2 regions of the Rahnella sp. Larv3_ips genome follow, and region 1 is predicted to be linked to the other one. Evidence: predicted binding sites of a transcription regulator. Region 1 holds the regulator's gene; the other holds the start of a gene.

What was found. Region 1 encodes LexA, which represses DNA repair genes until DNA is damaged. Its sites were predicted from a motif close to TNCTGTATGTACATACAGNA; they were not measured.
Region 2: the regulator LexA is predicted to act here: its motif matches at 2,363-2,382, upstream of umuD (translesion error-prone DNA polymerase V autoproteolytic subunit).

What each region holds. Positions count from the first base shown of each region.
Region 1 is NZ_MJIB01000003.1:510,365-517,932, forward strand. Features, by position in the region: gene zur (zinc uptake transcriptional repressor Zur) at 1-60, shown strand, start outside; gene ED901_RS02360 (CsbD family protein) at 239-448, opposite strand; gene dinF (MATE family efflux transporter DinF) at 640-2,004, opposite strand; gene lexA (transcriptional repressor LexA) at 2,270-2,878, opposite strand; gene ED901_RS02375 (diacylglycerol kinase) at 2,998-3,366, opposite strand; gene plsB (glycerol-3-phosphate 1-O-acyltransferase PlsB) at 3,507-5,987, shown strand; gene ubiA (4-hydroxybenzoate octaprenyltransferase) at 6,083-6,949, opposite strand; gene ubiC (chorismate lyase) at 6,991-7,530, opposite strand.
Region 2 is NZ_MJIB01000014.1:88,492-96,059, reverse strand. Features, by position in the region: gene ED901_RS17120 (LysR family transcriptional regulator) at 1-255, opposite strand, end outside; gene umuC (translesion error-prone DNA polymerase V subunit UmuC) at 657-1,922, opposite strand; gene umuD (translesion error-prone DNA polymerase V autoproteolytic subunit) at 1,906-2,343, opposite strand; gene ED901_RS17105 (aldo/keto reductase) at 2,716-3,705, shown strand; gene ED901_RS17100 (LysR family transcriptional regulator) at 3,746-4,639, opposite strand; gene ED901_RS17095 (M35 family metallo-endopeptidase) at 4,982-5,614, shown strand; gene ED901_RS17090 (YebG family protein) at 5,707-6,093, opposite strand; gene ED901_RS17085 (methyl-accepting chemotaxis protein) at 6,331-7,568, opposite strand, start outside.

The DNA.
Region 1 (7,568 bases):
ACCTGCGAAAGCCACGATCACTGCGATCACGATCATTCAATTGTGGTGAAGAAACGCTGACGGGTCGGGTTTAAAGCGGAAGGTCATTAGCGGGTGAAATGTTCAGGTGAAGGATGTTTTGCACAAATTTGTACAGTGAAGCAGTTGGGTACATCCGTGTACCCGTATCCTGAAGCGTTCCGGGTAGGAGCAGCTAAATCTCAGGATACGTCACTGACACGCGAGGGGGAGTCGCGCTTTACCAGTGATATTTGTTGCTTGATTCCCAATCTTTGAGCTCTTTTTCGGCCTGATCTTTCTGATAGCCGTAACGCTCCTGAATCTTCCCTACCAGCTGATCGCGTTTACCTTCAACGACAGTCAGGTCATCATCGGTCAGCTTGCCCCATTTTTCTTTTACTTTGCCTTTAAACTGCTTCCAGTTACCGTCGGCTTGGTCCTTATTCATAAAATATCTCCTGTTACCTTAGGGTTGTGGAGCTGCGGATTACCGCTGCAGCTCGGGCTTAACACTTTAAAGGTTAGTAGAGAATTTCGATTTATCCTGCCATCGGAGGGATAAAAACCATTATTAGGATTATTCCAAAGCACGATATAACGGCAACCCGCGATTACCCACCGTTTGAAAAGCCCGCTAATTCAGTGAACTGACGATGAAAACCAGCTGTCGCGCTGCCAGTAGCGGTGCCATATCCAGCCCAGTGCAATACCACGTAATCCGAGGAACACCGTCAGCGCCAGCCAAAGCGCGTGGTTACCCAATATCGGCAAAGTGAACAGCGTCAGCCCGTACCCCAGCGCAGCAACCGCCATACTGTTACGCATATCCCTTCCGCGCGTGGCGCCGATAAACATCCCGTCGAGCAGGTAACACCACACCGCCACCAGCGGCAGAACAATCTGCCAGCCAAGATAACGATCGGCCAGCTGGCGCAGCTCCGGTAATGACGTCAGCGCATTGATAATCTGTTCACCGGTCAGCGCGTATATCAGTGCAAATGCCAGAGCGACCAGCCCGGCCTGACGGCATGCGGCACGCCAGACATTGAGCAATTTTTCGCGATTGCGGGCACCAAACGCCTCACCTGAATGGGCTTCAATGGCGTAAGCAAAACCGTCGAGCGCAAAAGCGGTGAAGGTCAGAAGATTCATCAACACGGCATTGACCGCCACAATCTGGCTGCCCAGACGCGCACCCAGAATGGTCAGTGAGGCAAAGCACAGCTGAAGAAGCAGTGAGCGCAGCATAATGTCGCGGTTAAGACTTAACAGCCGCCGCAGATCACCGCGCCAGGCAGAGGTTAACAGCGCAGGACTGATGCCCCGGCGCTGCATCACGCGCCAGACCAAAAACAATCCGATAAACAGCGTGAAATATTCTGAGCAGGCCGTGGCCGTGGCGGCACCACGGACATTCCAGCCAAGCCCTATCACCAGCCAAAGATCCAACACGATATTGAGCAGATTACCGGCAATCAGCAGCATTACCGGCCCACGCACGTACTGGATACCAAGCAGCCAACCCAAAATCACCAGATTTGCCAGAGACGCGGGGGCACTGTACCAGCGGATCTCCAGAAAAAGCCGCGCCTGTTCAAGCACAGACTGGCTCCCGCCGACGATGTGAAAAGCGCCTTCCATCAGGGGATGGCGGAAAAGCAAAATCACCACACCGGCGAGCACGGCCAGAAGAAAGGGTTGTACGAACGCGCGGGCCAGCAACAGGTTGTCTTGCGCACCGAGCGCCTGAGCGGTCATGCCGGTGGTACTCATGCGCAGAAAGAGCAGCATCATAAACAGGAAGGTGGTGATCATCGAACCGACCGCAACGCCGCCAAGATAGTCGGGGCTGTCGAGATGACCGATCACTGCCGTATCCACTAACCCCAGCAACGGCACGGTGATATTAGAAAAAATCATCGGTAGCGCGAGCATCCAGAGGGCTTTATCGGTCGGGCTCAAAAAGGTGTGTTTTAGCTTTTGCAGAAGGGAATGTTGTTGCATAGAGAATCTCATGCCGGAGGTTCGGGATATGCCTGTAAATGACATCGCCCCGAGAGGGGCGACGAGATGAAACGTTAAAGCTTAGCGGTATGTCAGAGGCGGCTCACGACCCGCAAATCAAAAACATGACCCTTTGGATCAACAATTTGACCCAGTCATTCGAGTTACATCAAGGCGGCAACTGAACGAACGCCGGGAGCATACGCAAGTATGTGACCAGGGTTCGGGAAGGCAGCCAACGCAGAGATAGCCCGAAGTACGAAGGTTAAATCCAGTCGCCGTTGCGAATGACGCCTACGGCCAACCCTTCAATACTGAAATTCTGCTCACGTAAATCCACCACGATAGGCTGGAACTCGCTGTTTTCCGGCAATAACTGCACCACGCTGCCCTGTTTTTTCAGGCGTTTCACGGTGACTTCATCATCAATACGGGCTACGACAACCTGACCATTACGCACGTCCTGCGTTTTATGAACAGCCAGTAAATCGCCGTCGAGGATACCGATATCACGCATCGACATACCGCTGACACGCAGCAGGAAATCGGCGCTCGGCTTAAACATCGCCGGATCAACCTGATAATGCCCTTCGATATGTTGCTGAGCGAGCAGAGGTTCACCGGCGGCAACGCGGCCGATCAGCGGTAAACCTTCTTCTTCTTCCATCAGCAGACGAATACCGCGTGACGCGCCGGAAACAATCTCGATCACGCCTTTACGTGCCAGCGCTTTCAGATGTTCTTCCGCAGCATTCGGGGAACGGAACCCAAGACGAGCGGCAATCTCCGCGCGGGTTGGTGGCATACCCGTGGTGGAGATATGATCGCGAATCAGGTCATAGACCTCTTGTTGTCTGGTCGTTAAAGCTTTCATTCCGCCCCCTGGTTGTTTATACAGTCTAGCTGTGAGTATATACAGCTAAACGGGCAATGAAAACCTAAGATTGAATAAAAACAGTGCATAAGCACGATTACTGGAAGACAGATTCCAAATCAGAACCATCGCGGCCAAAAGATGCTGACCCAGACAAAAATCGCCAATATGATGGTCAGCAGCACGGCAGCCGAGCCAATATCTTTTGCACGGCCAGAAAGAACGTGGAACTCAGGTCCGATGCGGTCAATCGCACATTCCACGGCGCTGTTGAGCAGTTCGACCACGCAAACCAGCACCACTGAGCCGATAAGTAAGATGCGTTCAATGCTGCTGACATCGAACCAGAAAGAGAGAAAAATTAACGGGATAGCAGCGCTGGCTTCCTGACGAAAGGCAGCTTCATTCTGCCACGCCGCTTTCAGCCCTTTCCATGAGTAACCGGCTGCTTTATAAATTCGGGTAAATCCAGTGACTTGGTTCGCCATTCTGTTACTGATCCTTGAGGGGTTGTCCTTCGGGTGTTTGATGCATTTTAGCGGTTTAATGGTATCTCATCACCACAGATCTCATTTGAGCTTTCTGGTATCCTTGCGGCGAAATGGCTAACAAGAGGCTTCACGTTTTTATGTCAGGTTGGCGTAGACTTTATTACACATTATTGAATTTACCGCTTTCGATGCTGGTAAAGAGCAAAGTCATACCTACAGATCCGGTTACCGAGTTGCACTTAGACCCGACGCGCCCGATCCTGTACGTATTACCTTATAACTCCAAAGCAGATTTGCTGACCCTGCGTGCGCAGTGTCTCGCCCAGAATTTGCCCGATCCCCTGATCCCGCTGGATATCGACGGAACGCTGCTGCCAAGCCACGTGTTTATCGCGGAAGGCCCGCGCGTGTTCTCGTATTACACGCCGAAGCAGGAATCCGTAAAGCTGTTCCATGACTATCTGGACCTGCACCGCAATAACCCGGAATTAGACATTCAGATGTTGCCGGTCTCGGTGATGTTCGGCCGGGCACCAGGCCGTGAAGGTCAGGACACGCCGCATCTGCGCGTGCTGAACGGGATCCAGAAATTCTTCGCCGTATTGTGGCTGGGCCGCGACAGCTTTGTCCGTTTCTCCAATACCGTTTCGTTGCGCTACATGGCGACCGAGCACGGGACGGATAAAACCATCGCACAGAAACTGGCCCGCGTGGCGCGTATGCACTTCTCCCGTCTGCGTCTGGCGGCCGTCGGTCCTCGTCTTCCTGCCCGTCAGGATTTGTTCAATAAGCTGCTGGCCTCTAAAGCCATCGAAAAAGCGATTGAAGACGAAGCGCGTAGCAAGAAAATTTCTCACGAAAAAGCCCAGCAAAACGCTATCGCACTGATGGAAGAAATTGCCGCAAACTTCTCTTATGAAGCCGTGCGCCTTTCTGACCGCGTGCTGAGCTGGACGTGGAACCGCCTGTATAAGGGCATCAACGTCAACAATGCCGAGCGCGTCCGCCAGTTAGCGCAAGACGGACAGGAAATCGTGTATGTGCCCTGCCACCGCAGCCACATGGATTACCTGCTGTTGTCTTACGTGCTTTATCACCAGGGGCTGGTGCCGCCGCACATTGCTGCCGGTATCAATCTGAATTTCTGGCCAGCCGGCCCGATTTTCCGCCGTCTGGGCGCGTTCTTCATTCGCCGTACCTTTAAAGGCAACAAACTGTATTCGACCGTTTTCCGCGAATATCTGGGCGAACTGTTTAGCCGGGGTTACTCGGTGGAATACTTTGTCGAAGGGGGCCGTTCACGCACCGGACGCCTGCTGGAGCCAAAAACAGGTACGCTGGCAATGACCATTCAGGCCATGCTGCGCGGCGGTTCACGTCCGATTACGTTAGTGCCGATTTACATCGGTTACGAGCACGTGATGGAAGTGGGCACTTACGCCAAAGAGTTGCGCGGCGCGACGAAAGAAAAAGAGAGCCTGACCCAGATGCTCAATGGCCTGCGTAAATTGCGCAACCTCGGCCAGGGTTATGTGAACTTCGGCGAGCCGCTGCATCTGACCACTTACCTGAACCAGAACGTACCAACCTGGCGTGAAGCGATCGACCCTATCGAAGCGCAACGTCCGAGCTGGCTGACGCCAACGGTGCAGGATCTGGCTGAGCAGATTATGGTGCGTATCAACAATTCAGCGGCGGCTAACGCCATGAACCTGTGTTGTACCGCGCTGCTGGCATCGCGTCAGCGCTCACTGACCCGCGAACAGCTGACCGAACAGATCGACTGTTATCTGCAATTGCTGCGCAATGTGCCGTATAACGCGGATTCGACCGTGCCTGATCTGACCGCTAATCAGTTGCTCGATCACGCGCTGAACATGAACAAGTTCCAGGTCGAAAAAGATAACATTGGCGACATCATCGTTCTGCCGCGGGAACAGGCCGTGCTGATGACGTATTACCGCAACAACATCCATCATATGCTGGTGTTGCCGTCGCTGATTTCGAGCATTGTGATGCACCATCGTCAGGTTAGCCGCGCGGAATTACTGCGTCAGGTTGAGCTGATTTATCCGATGCTGAAAGCTGAACTGTTTATGCATTTCGACAAAGCCGAACTGCCGCAGGTGCTGGATGTGCTGACGCTTGAGCTGGCACGTCAGCAGATTATTCATCTGGAAGATGATGAGTTATCGCTTAACCCGGCGCGTATCCGCACGCTGCAACTGCTGGCTGCGGGTGTGCGTGAAACGCTGCAACGTTATGCGATCACCTTCTCGCTGCTCACCACGAATCCCAGCATCAACCGTGGTGCGCTGGAAAAAGAGAGCCGGATTATGGCTCAGCGCCTGTCAGTGTTGCACGGCATCAATGCCCCTGAGTTCTTCGATAAAGCCGTCTTCTCGACGCTGGTCGGCACTCTGCGCGCAGAAGGCTATATCAGCGATAGCGGGGATGCGATTCAGGAACAAACGCGTGAGATTTACATCATGCTGAGTGACCTGATGACGCCGGATATCAAACTCACTATCGAGAGCGCCGGTATGCCTTCAGAGCTGCCACAGCCAACGGAACCTCCGGCTGAGCCTAAGATGGATGTGCGCGACACTGACCACTGATCGCCCGCAGTAACGCGATGAATGGCAGAAAACAAAACGCCCGGACTCTGTAAAAGTCCGGGCGTTTTTTTATGCGCGCTCTGCTGGCTGAAAACTTAGAAAGTGAACGCCTGAAGGCTCATCAGAATACCGAGGAACAGCACCAGGCCCACGTAGTTATTCTGGCGGAAGGCCAGAAAACAGGCGTCACGCTCACGTTTAGCAATCAACTTTTGCTGATGGACAAACAGCGCAGCGGCCAGCAGCAGCGACCAGTAGAATGGCGCGCCAAGCTCTGAAAGATGCCCGACAACGGCCATCAGAACCAGCGTCGCCAGTTGCAGCAATCCGATAATCAGCGTGTCAAAACGACCAAAGAGAATTGCCGTGGATTTCACACCGATCTTCACATCATCATCGCGATCAACCATCGCATATTGCGTGTCGTAGGCCACCGTCCAGCAGATATTCGCCAGGAACAATAACCAGCAGCTCAGCGGCAGCGTCTCACTGACGGCGGCGTACCCCATAGGGATCGCCCAGCCAAAAGCCGCACCCAATACAAACTGCGGTAAATGGCTGACACGCTTCATGAACGGATACACCCACGCCAGCGCCAGCCCGGCCAGAGATAACAATATCGTCATGCGGTTAAGCAGCAGAACCAGCAGGAAAGACACCAGCACCAGCCCGACAAACAACATTTTGGCCTGCGTACTGCTGATAGTCCCGCTCGGCAGCGGGCGGTTGGCAGTGCGTTTGACGTGGCCGTCGATTTTGCGATCGGCGTAATCATTCACCACACAGCCGGCGGCGCGCATGAAGAAGACCCCCAGCACAAACACCACGAGAATTTTAGCCGAAGGCATGCCGCCACCGGCCAGCCACAGCGCCCACAACGTCGGCCACAGCAGCAACAGCGAACCGATGGGCTTATCAATACGCATCAGACGGCAATAATCACGCCAGGTACCCTGCGGCATACTTGCGGACACTCTCTGTTCTCCTTGTTGATTAGTTTGGGTCATGTCCCGCTCACTTTGCCCTCTGGGCGGTGAACCGGCGAATCTGGCAGGAAGATTTCCGTCAGCAGCAGCGGTTTATCAGAAAGGCGCAGACGCGAGCGGCGCGCCCACAGATCGCCCTGCTCACTCTGTAACTGCCCGAGATGAATGTAATCACGGGTCAGATTATTGCCGCTAAACAGGTAGCGACCAAGCGGCACGGTGCCGAGATCAACCAGCGCCAAATCCGGCCCGGTCAGTGTCTCTTCGGGGATCACGGTGCGTCCGAGTAACCACGGCTCGGCATCACCGAACAACACAATTTCCCGAACCCAGTAACGGGCGCTTTCCGGGAGTTGCTGCGCTTCACTTTCGCCAAGCTCCGCGCGGGTCACAAAACACTCATTTTGAGGTTTAACGGTGACAGTAACACCCTGTTTTTCAAAGCGACGGGTCATGGATCCCATTTCCATCAGCCAGTCAGCAACATCCGCAGGGACATCTGTCGGGTCGTTAAACCAGTGAATCGGGGGTTGTGCAGGGGAATGGGAATCAGACATCAACGGCTCCGTAATGGAGGTATTCATACCTCCAATGA
Region 2 (7,568 bases), on a different contig from region 1:
CGTGTTCAAATGCACGTGCAAGTCTTTTGCGGTTTTTGTCGCATCTAACCCGTTTCCGCTACGGATAAACAATGCGTCAGAGAAGAAATCGCGGAGTCTGGTCAGCGACTGACTGATCGCGGAAGGACTCACATTAAGAACTTGTGCGGCTTTCGTGACGCTTTTGTAGGTAAACACGACTTCAAAAACCAACAGGAGATTTAAATCAAAACCATGCATTTTTTGGATATTAGAAATAAATTCTTTATTCACCATATGCCGTCTCAAACCCCTGTTCGATGTAGTTAAAAAAACGTCCAAAACCAAAGAATTTCATTGTGAAGCGTAGCAGAGTCTGCTCGCTGGGTTTTAACTTTGTTTTAGAGCGTTTGCTTAACGGAGTGCATAGTAACAACGCGTGCTTGAAATGAGCAAAGCACAAATACTTACATGCGATTAAGCTGTGCTAAATATCAAGTAATTCAAAAGAGTAAGAGATACTTTTAAGCAATTCGACCTGTCACTGATGCAGTAAATCTGCAAATACCCTCATGCAGACAGTGGTACCTGACGTGTTTTTTTATCCAGTTAAGCTGAGGTTATTGAGAAGTTTTAGAAACTGGCGTAACGGGACTTTTCTCAGCGGCCAGGCTTCCCGTCTGGCCGCTGCACCCGCATCACGCACGCACGATCGGCACATCGCTCCAGCGGGTGGTCCAGGCCGGTGAAAGCATGTCGCGCTTCATCTGCCAGCGCCGGTCGGTGCCCTGCCCGGCAAACCACAGCGTGCCTTTGCTTTTCTTATTGATGTCATCAAAAAGTGTCATCAGTGCATCGCTGTTGGGCCGGGGCGGAGACTCATCGAACAAATGCAGCTGGGCCACACCCTGGCTGAAAAAGTCACCCAGCATCACGCCCGCTTTTTGGTAGCGGTAGCCCTCTTTCCAGACGTTATCCAGGCAGCGTAACGCCGCTGAGATAATGTCGCGGGTATCCTGCGTCGGCGTCATCAGCCGGGTATTGGCGAGGTTGCCGTAATAAATGCCGCCGTTGTCGAAAGGGCTGGTTTTAATAAATACGCAGATTTGCCGGCAAAACTGATGCTCGCCACGCAGTTTTTCAGCCGCGCGGCTGGCGTGAAAACAGATGGCTTCGCGCATCTCCTGATAGGCGCTGACCCGAGTGCCGAAAGAGCGCGAACACACAATTTGCTGTTTAGCCGGTGCAAATTCTTCAAATCCGAGACAGGGTTCTCCGCGCAGTTCACGCACGGTCCTTTCCATCACCACGCTAAAGTTTTTCCTGATGTATCCCAGGTCGCATTCGGCCAGTTTGAGGGCTTTATCGATACCGGCATCATGCAGTTTTTTTGATGTCCTTCGCCCGATGCCCCACACCTCGTCAACGGGCAGAAGCGCCATCAGTTTACGCTGGCGTGCGGGATCAGACAGATCAATCACGCCCTCGGACTGAGTCCACTTTTTGGCAGCATAATTGGCGAGTTTTGCCAGCGTTTTGGTCGGCGCGATGCCGACGCCGATCTTCAGGCGGGTATGCTGCCCCACGGTCTGCCGTATCTTTTTGCCAAATGCGTGCAAATCCGTGTTGTGAGGTAACTCGCGAAGATCGAGAAAGGCTTCATCAATGCTATAAATTTCAATCTGTGGACAGATCTGCTCGAGCGTATCCATCACGCGCTGGCTCATATCTCCGTAAAGTTCATAGTTACTGCTGAACACCACCACGTTATGTTGCTGAAAAATGGCTTTTTGTTTGAAGTATGGCGCGCCCATTTTTATGTTGAGCGCTTTCGCTTCCGCAGACAGTGCGATCACGCAGCCGTCATTGTTGGAAAGCACCACGACGGGTCTGCCTTGCAGATCGGGCCGCCAGGCCACTTCGCAGCTCGCGTAAAACGAGTTCACATCAGCGAGTGCGTACATTGCGATGCATCATGCTGATAACAGTTGTCACCACGCCGACAATCTCGACTTCTCGGTCCTCATTCAGAGGGATCGGCGCATAAGCCGGATTTTCAGCGCGCAGATGAGGAAAAGGATGAAGCATCAGCCTTTTGACGGTGAATTCCCCATCGAGGCTGGCCACAACAATATCATTGTGGGCAGGCTTGAGGCTGAAATCGACCAGCAGCATGGAACCATCGATAATCGCCGCGTCCCGCATAGAATCCCCGGACACCTTAAGCACATACGTAGAGGAAGGATGGGCGATCAGATGTGCCACCAGATCGATCCCTTTCTCCACATAGTCGGCAGCCGGGCTGGGGAAACCTGCTGAAATATTGTTTAAATACAAAGGAATATTCGTTTTTTGCTGCCGCGTGGCTATCTTGTAAAGCATCATAAGGGGTTCTCACATCAATTACTGTGTTTATATACAGTATAGTTGATGAGATTTTCAGATCAATGCTCCCGGCGTGGATAAACCCCCGCTCCTCTCGTTCGCAAGACTATCAGCTTGATCTCACTAAAAAGATAATCAGCGCCTTTTTCGCATAGCAACGCTTTCCGCACCCTGCTCTGGCAGACGCCATGTAGTCTCAGCCATGCGTGCCCGGCATGACGTTATTGTCAGCTGAACGCCCTATTCATGAACTCAGTTCATAGAGTCTATCCGTTTACACGCCATTATTTATTAATGGATTAACGCTACTCTTCATTCATCACCGCGATATGTCATCGCCTGTGATTCACCTAAATCGTGAGGAACTGAACAATGCAAAAACGCTATCTCGGTAATTCAGGGCTTGAAGTCTCAGCGCTCGGCCTGGGGTGTATGGGGTTGAGCCACGGCTACGGCCCGGCGACAGATACCCGCGAGGCTGTCGCGTTAATCCGTGCCGCCGTTGAGCGCGGCGTGACATTTTTTGATACCGCCGAAGTGTATGGCCCTTATCTGAATGAAGATGTCGTCGGGGAAGCCTTAAAACCGTTTCGCGACCGGGTCGTTATTGCAACCAAGTTTGGCTTCACCTTTGGCGACGATAATAAACAGCAGAATTTAAACAGCCGCCCGGAGCATATTCGTCAGGCGGTTGAAGGTTCACTGCGTCGGTTGAAAACGGATGTTATCGATCTGCTTTATCAGCACCGTGTCGATCCTGACGTACCGATTGAAGAGGTGGCTGGGGCGGTAAAAGACCTGATTGCCGAAGGGAAAGTGAAGCATTTCGGGTTGTCCGAAGCGGGTGTTGAAACCATTCGCCGGGCTCATGCGGTTCAGCCGGTGACGGCACTGCAAAGTGAATACTCCATGTGGTGGCGTCAGCCTGAGCAAGAGATTTTACCGACGCTTGAAGAACTGGGCATTGGCTTCGTGCCGTTCAGCCCGTTAGGGAAAGGCTTTTTGACCGGGGCCATCAAAACGGGTACCACCTTTGGCGAGGATGATTTCCGCAGCATAGTGCCACGTTTTGCCGCTGAAGCGCTTGAGGCCAATGAACACCTGACGGTCTTGCTGTCCGGACTGGCGGCAGAAAAACACGTTACCTCCGCGCAAATTGCACTGGCCTGGTTACTGGCGCAAAAACCGTGGATTGTTCCTATCCCCGGCACCACTAAGCTGCATCGTCTGGAAGAGAACATGGCCGCAGCCGACGTGGTGCTCTCACCGGATGATTTGCAAAAAATCTCGCAGGCTCTGGACTCGGTCAACATTACCGGCGAGCGCTATCCGGCGGCATTGCAGGCGCGGGTCGGGCGTTAAGCCATCTGACCGGCGGTTTCTCGCAGATTCCGCCGGTCATTCATTCTTTGTAACGCAGCGCATCAATCATCAGTGCGAAAGCCGGTGGGTGCTGCTTGCGGCTCGGGTAATACAGGTAATAGCCCGGGAATGACGGGCACCATTCGTCGAGGATCTGGATCAGGGCTCCCGATTTAACCGCTTCTGCCACCAAATCTTCCGGCACACAGGCAATACCAAATCCGGACAACACGGCATCAATTCTTTCAGCCAGATGATTGAAAATCAGCTGCCCTTCGACCCTCACGCGCAACGGCTTGCCCTCTTTTTCAAACTCCCAGTGATATATGCCTCCGGCAGTAGGCAGCCGCATGTTAATACACCGGTGATCCTGCAATTCATGCGGCGTACGCGGGGTGCCGTAATCGCTGAAATACGACGGTGCGCCGACCACCACCATGCGCATGTCTCCCCCCATTTTGACCGCCACCATGTCCTTATCCACACTCTCGCCCAGACGAACCCCGGCATCGAACCGGCCATCGACGATATTTACGAAGCCGTTATCGACCACCAGTTCGACATTAATTTCCGGGTATTCCCACAAGAACGGTTTTAGCTTTGGCCACAGCAGAGTTTGGGCGGCATGTTCACCCGCAGAAATCCTGATATTGCCGGACGGGGCGCGGTTGCTCTGAAGAAGGGTGTCAAGTTCCTGCTCAAGATCGGCAAGGCGTGGCTCAAGACAGGCAATAATGCTCTCTCCCGCTTCCGTCGGGGCGACGCTGCGGGTGGTACGGGTGAGAAGACGAAGGTTTAACCGCTCTTCCAGCCCTTTAATCGCATGGCTTAACGCTGACTGCGAGACGCCCAGTTTACCCGCTGCTTTGGTAAAACTTCTCTCTCTGGCAACGACCAGAAAGACCTGAAGCTCATTGAAGTTTTCTTTTAGCATGGCGTATTCCTTAAAAAGCATGGCGGCAGAAGGTGGCACTCATGAAGTCAGTTCATGAACGCAGACAGTTTACCCCCGCAGGGCGATGTTATGCTTGTTTTTTATGAGGATTTTCGTGGGTTTACCCACAGAGGCCGGGTGAGCGCGAAAAAGCATTGCCGTGATGCCGCGCCCGTAATAATGAAAAAATACATTTGAAATTAGAATATATGAATTAAAAACAATTGATGGCATAAATACTTATTAGCTTATTTCCGCCAGCCTGGAAAATCATTATGAAATAACGCCCTCCGGAATAACGAATTAACTCCGCCCGGCTAATAACAGCCTGAATAAAAAGGTATGCTACTCGTCCATTCAGATAACGAGGCGGGATCGCTTCACATAATTAAGGTTTTTATGACTCCTCATATTACCCACGATGTCATTGAACATATCGCCCCGCGGGAAGTGATTATGCAGGCATGGAATGCGGTGGTGGCAGGCCTGCAATATTGCACTCAGGATACCGCCAGAGCGCGCTGGGCGCGACAAAGCTGGTTTGGAAAACACATGGAGTCGTCACCGGAACTTCTGGCCAGGCTGACGTTATTACAGAACTTCGTTAATTCAACCAAGCCATTGACGATTGCTTTTGATCCCCTTGCCAATATTCCCACCGCGATTGCGTATACTTATTCCCGGCGTCTCGATGATCCTTTACGTGTTCCCGCCATTTATTTAACCAGGAAATTCTGTACCGCACAGACCAATGACCGGGTGAAATATCTGATGAAAAACCGGAATAACAACGGCGTGCAGATTATTGCGTTGGCACACGAGCTTTCTCATCTGGTGATTGGCACCAACCGGAAAACGGGCAACTACTCTGCCGAGAAATATGCCCACGAGGCAAAAAACTTACGCGATAAAGATCCGCAATACGCGTTACATAACGCGGACAATTATGGTTTCTGTATAGAGATGTGTTCCTGATCCGATCCCGGTGTCAGTGCGCGTCGCCCGCCTGCCCACGCAAAAACGCCCTGACAGCGGGAAACCGCGATCAGGGCGTTATCGTCAGGTCATCAGGCCGCTTTGACGGCGCGTACCTTTTTGGTTTTTACCGCTTCTTCCGGCTGTTCTTCCATTTGCGCGTCTTCGGTATGCTCGTCTTGTGCATCAGCCTCTTCCGTCACGTCTGATTGAGCTGCGACGTTCGCCGGGGCACTTTCCGTTTCAGGCAGTTTACTGGTGCGCAGGATGTGCTGAACGGCGTCTTTCTGCTCGGCGAGGTGCATGGCGATGGTTTCCGCCAGCGCTTCGTCGATTTCAATATTGCTCTGTAACAGCCAGTCAGTAAAAGTATCTGCCATGTCGAGCATTTTGTCGTAGGCGTCTGCTTCTTTCTTATTGGCAAATGTCATTTTTTCTTCACCTTTTCTGACCACCACAAATTTTGTTTCAACAGCCATGATTTCACTCCTTATACTGTAATTATGTACAGTATATCAACAATGGGTAACGCTGACATCATACATTTAAATTTTTGATGCGTATTTTTAATGGCGCGCATTATACGGCGGGATCAATGAAAGAGGTTTTCAGCGGGAGAAAAAGCGGCTATCGGAATAAGAAACAGAGGCTGAGCAACCTCTGACGCCCGTGGGCTGGCGTCAGAGGTTTATCGGAAAGAGACGATCAACCCGGAATTAAAACGTCTCCCAGGAACCTTCATCACCTTTGTCCAGCGGAGAATTCATGCGGTGAGACAGCAGCGCCGATCTTTTCAACGGCGGCGTCTGACGCACCGGTGTGTTCACTCCCGCCGCACTGACTTTAAAGATGCTGATGGACTCCGCCAGACGCTCGGCCTGCTCGTTCAGGGAATACGCCGCCGACGAGGCTTCCTGCACTAACGCGGCGTTCTGCTGCGTCACTTCGTCCATTTGGGTGATGGCTTTGTTGATCTCTTCGATCCCCGTGCTTTGCTCATGGCTGGCGATAGAGATTTCACCGACGATATCCGTCACGTTCTTCACGCTGGACACCACTTCCGCCATGGTGGCACCGGCTTTCGCCACCAGTTGCGTGCCGTTATCGACTTTCGACACAGAATCGTCGATCAGCACTTTGATCTCTTTTGCCGCAGAGGCAGAGCGCTGCGCGAGGTTGCGAACTTCCGAGGCCACCACCGCAAATCCACGCCCCTGCTCACCCGCGCGGGCGGCTTCTACCGCGGCGTTCAGCGCCAGAATGTTGGTCTGGAAAGCGATGCCGTCAATCACAGAAATGATATCGACAATTTTGCGTGAGGAAACGTTAATGCCTTCCATCGTGCTGACCACCTGCCCGACCACTTCCCCGCCTTCGACGGCAACACGCGACGCCTTCGCGGCAAGCTGATTCGCCTGACGCGCGTTGTCGGCGTTCTGTTTCACGGTGGCGGTCATTTCTTCCATGGCCGACGCGGTTTCTTCCAGCGAGCTGGCCTGCTGTTCGGTGCGGGAAGAGAGATCCAGGTTACCCGCTGCAATCTGACTGGACGCACTGCTGATGGCCTGCGTACCCGAACGCACTTCGGTGACGATCCTGAGCAGGTTTTCATTCATATTTTTCAGCCCCTGCATCAGCTGGCCGGTTTCATCGGTGGAGGTCACGCGGATGTCCGTGGTCAGATCCCCGGCGGCGACACTTTCCGCCACCTGCACCGCCGTGCCCAGCGGGCGGGTAATGGAACGGGTGAGGAAATAGCCCATGATCATCGCCAGCAGAACGGCGATGACGGAGAAGATAAGCGTCAGCTGAATGGCCGTTGCGCCCTCTGCGACGGCCTGTTTGCCTTCGGCACGCAGTTGTTGGTCCTGTGAATTCGCGAACGCGTTCGCCAGGTCTAAGAACGCATTTTGCGAGGTGGTCAGTTTACGCAACACGTATTCGTTGGCGCCGT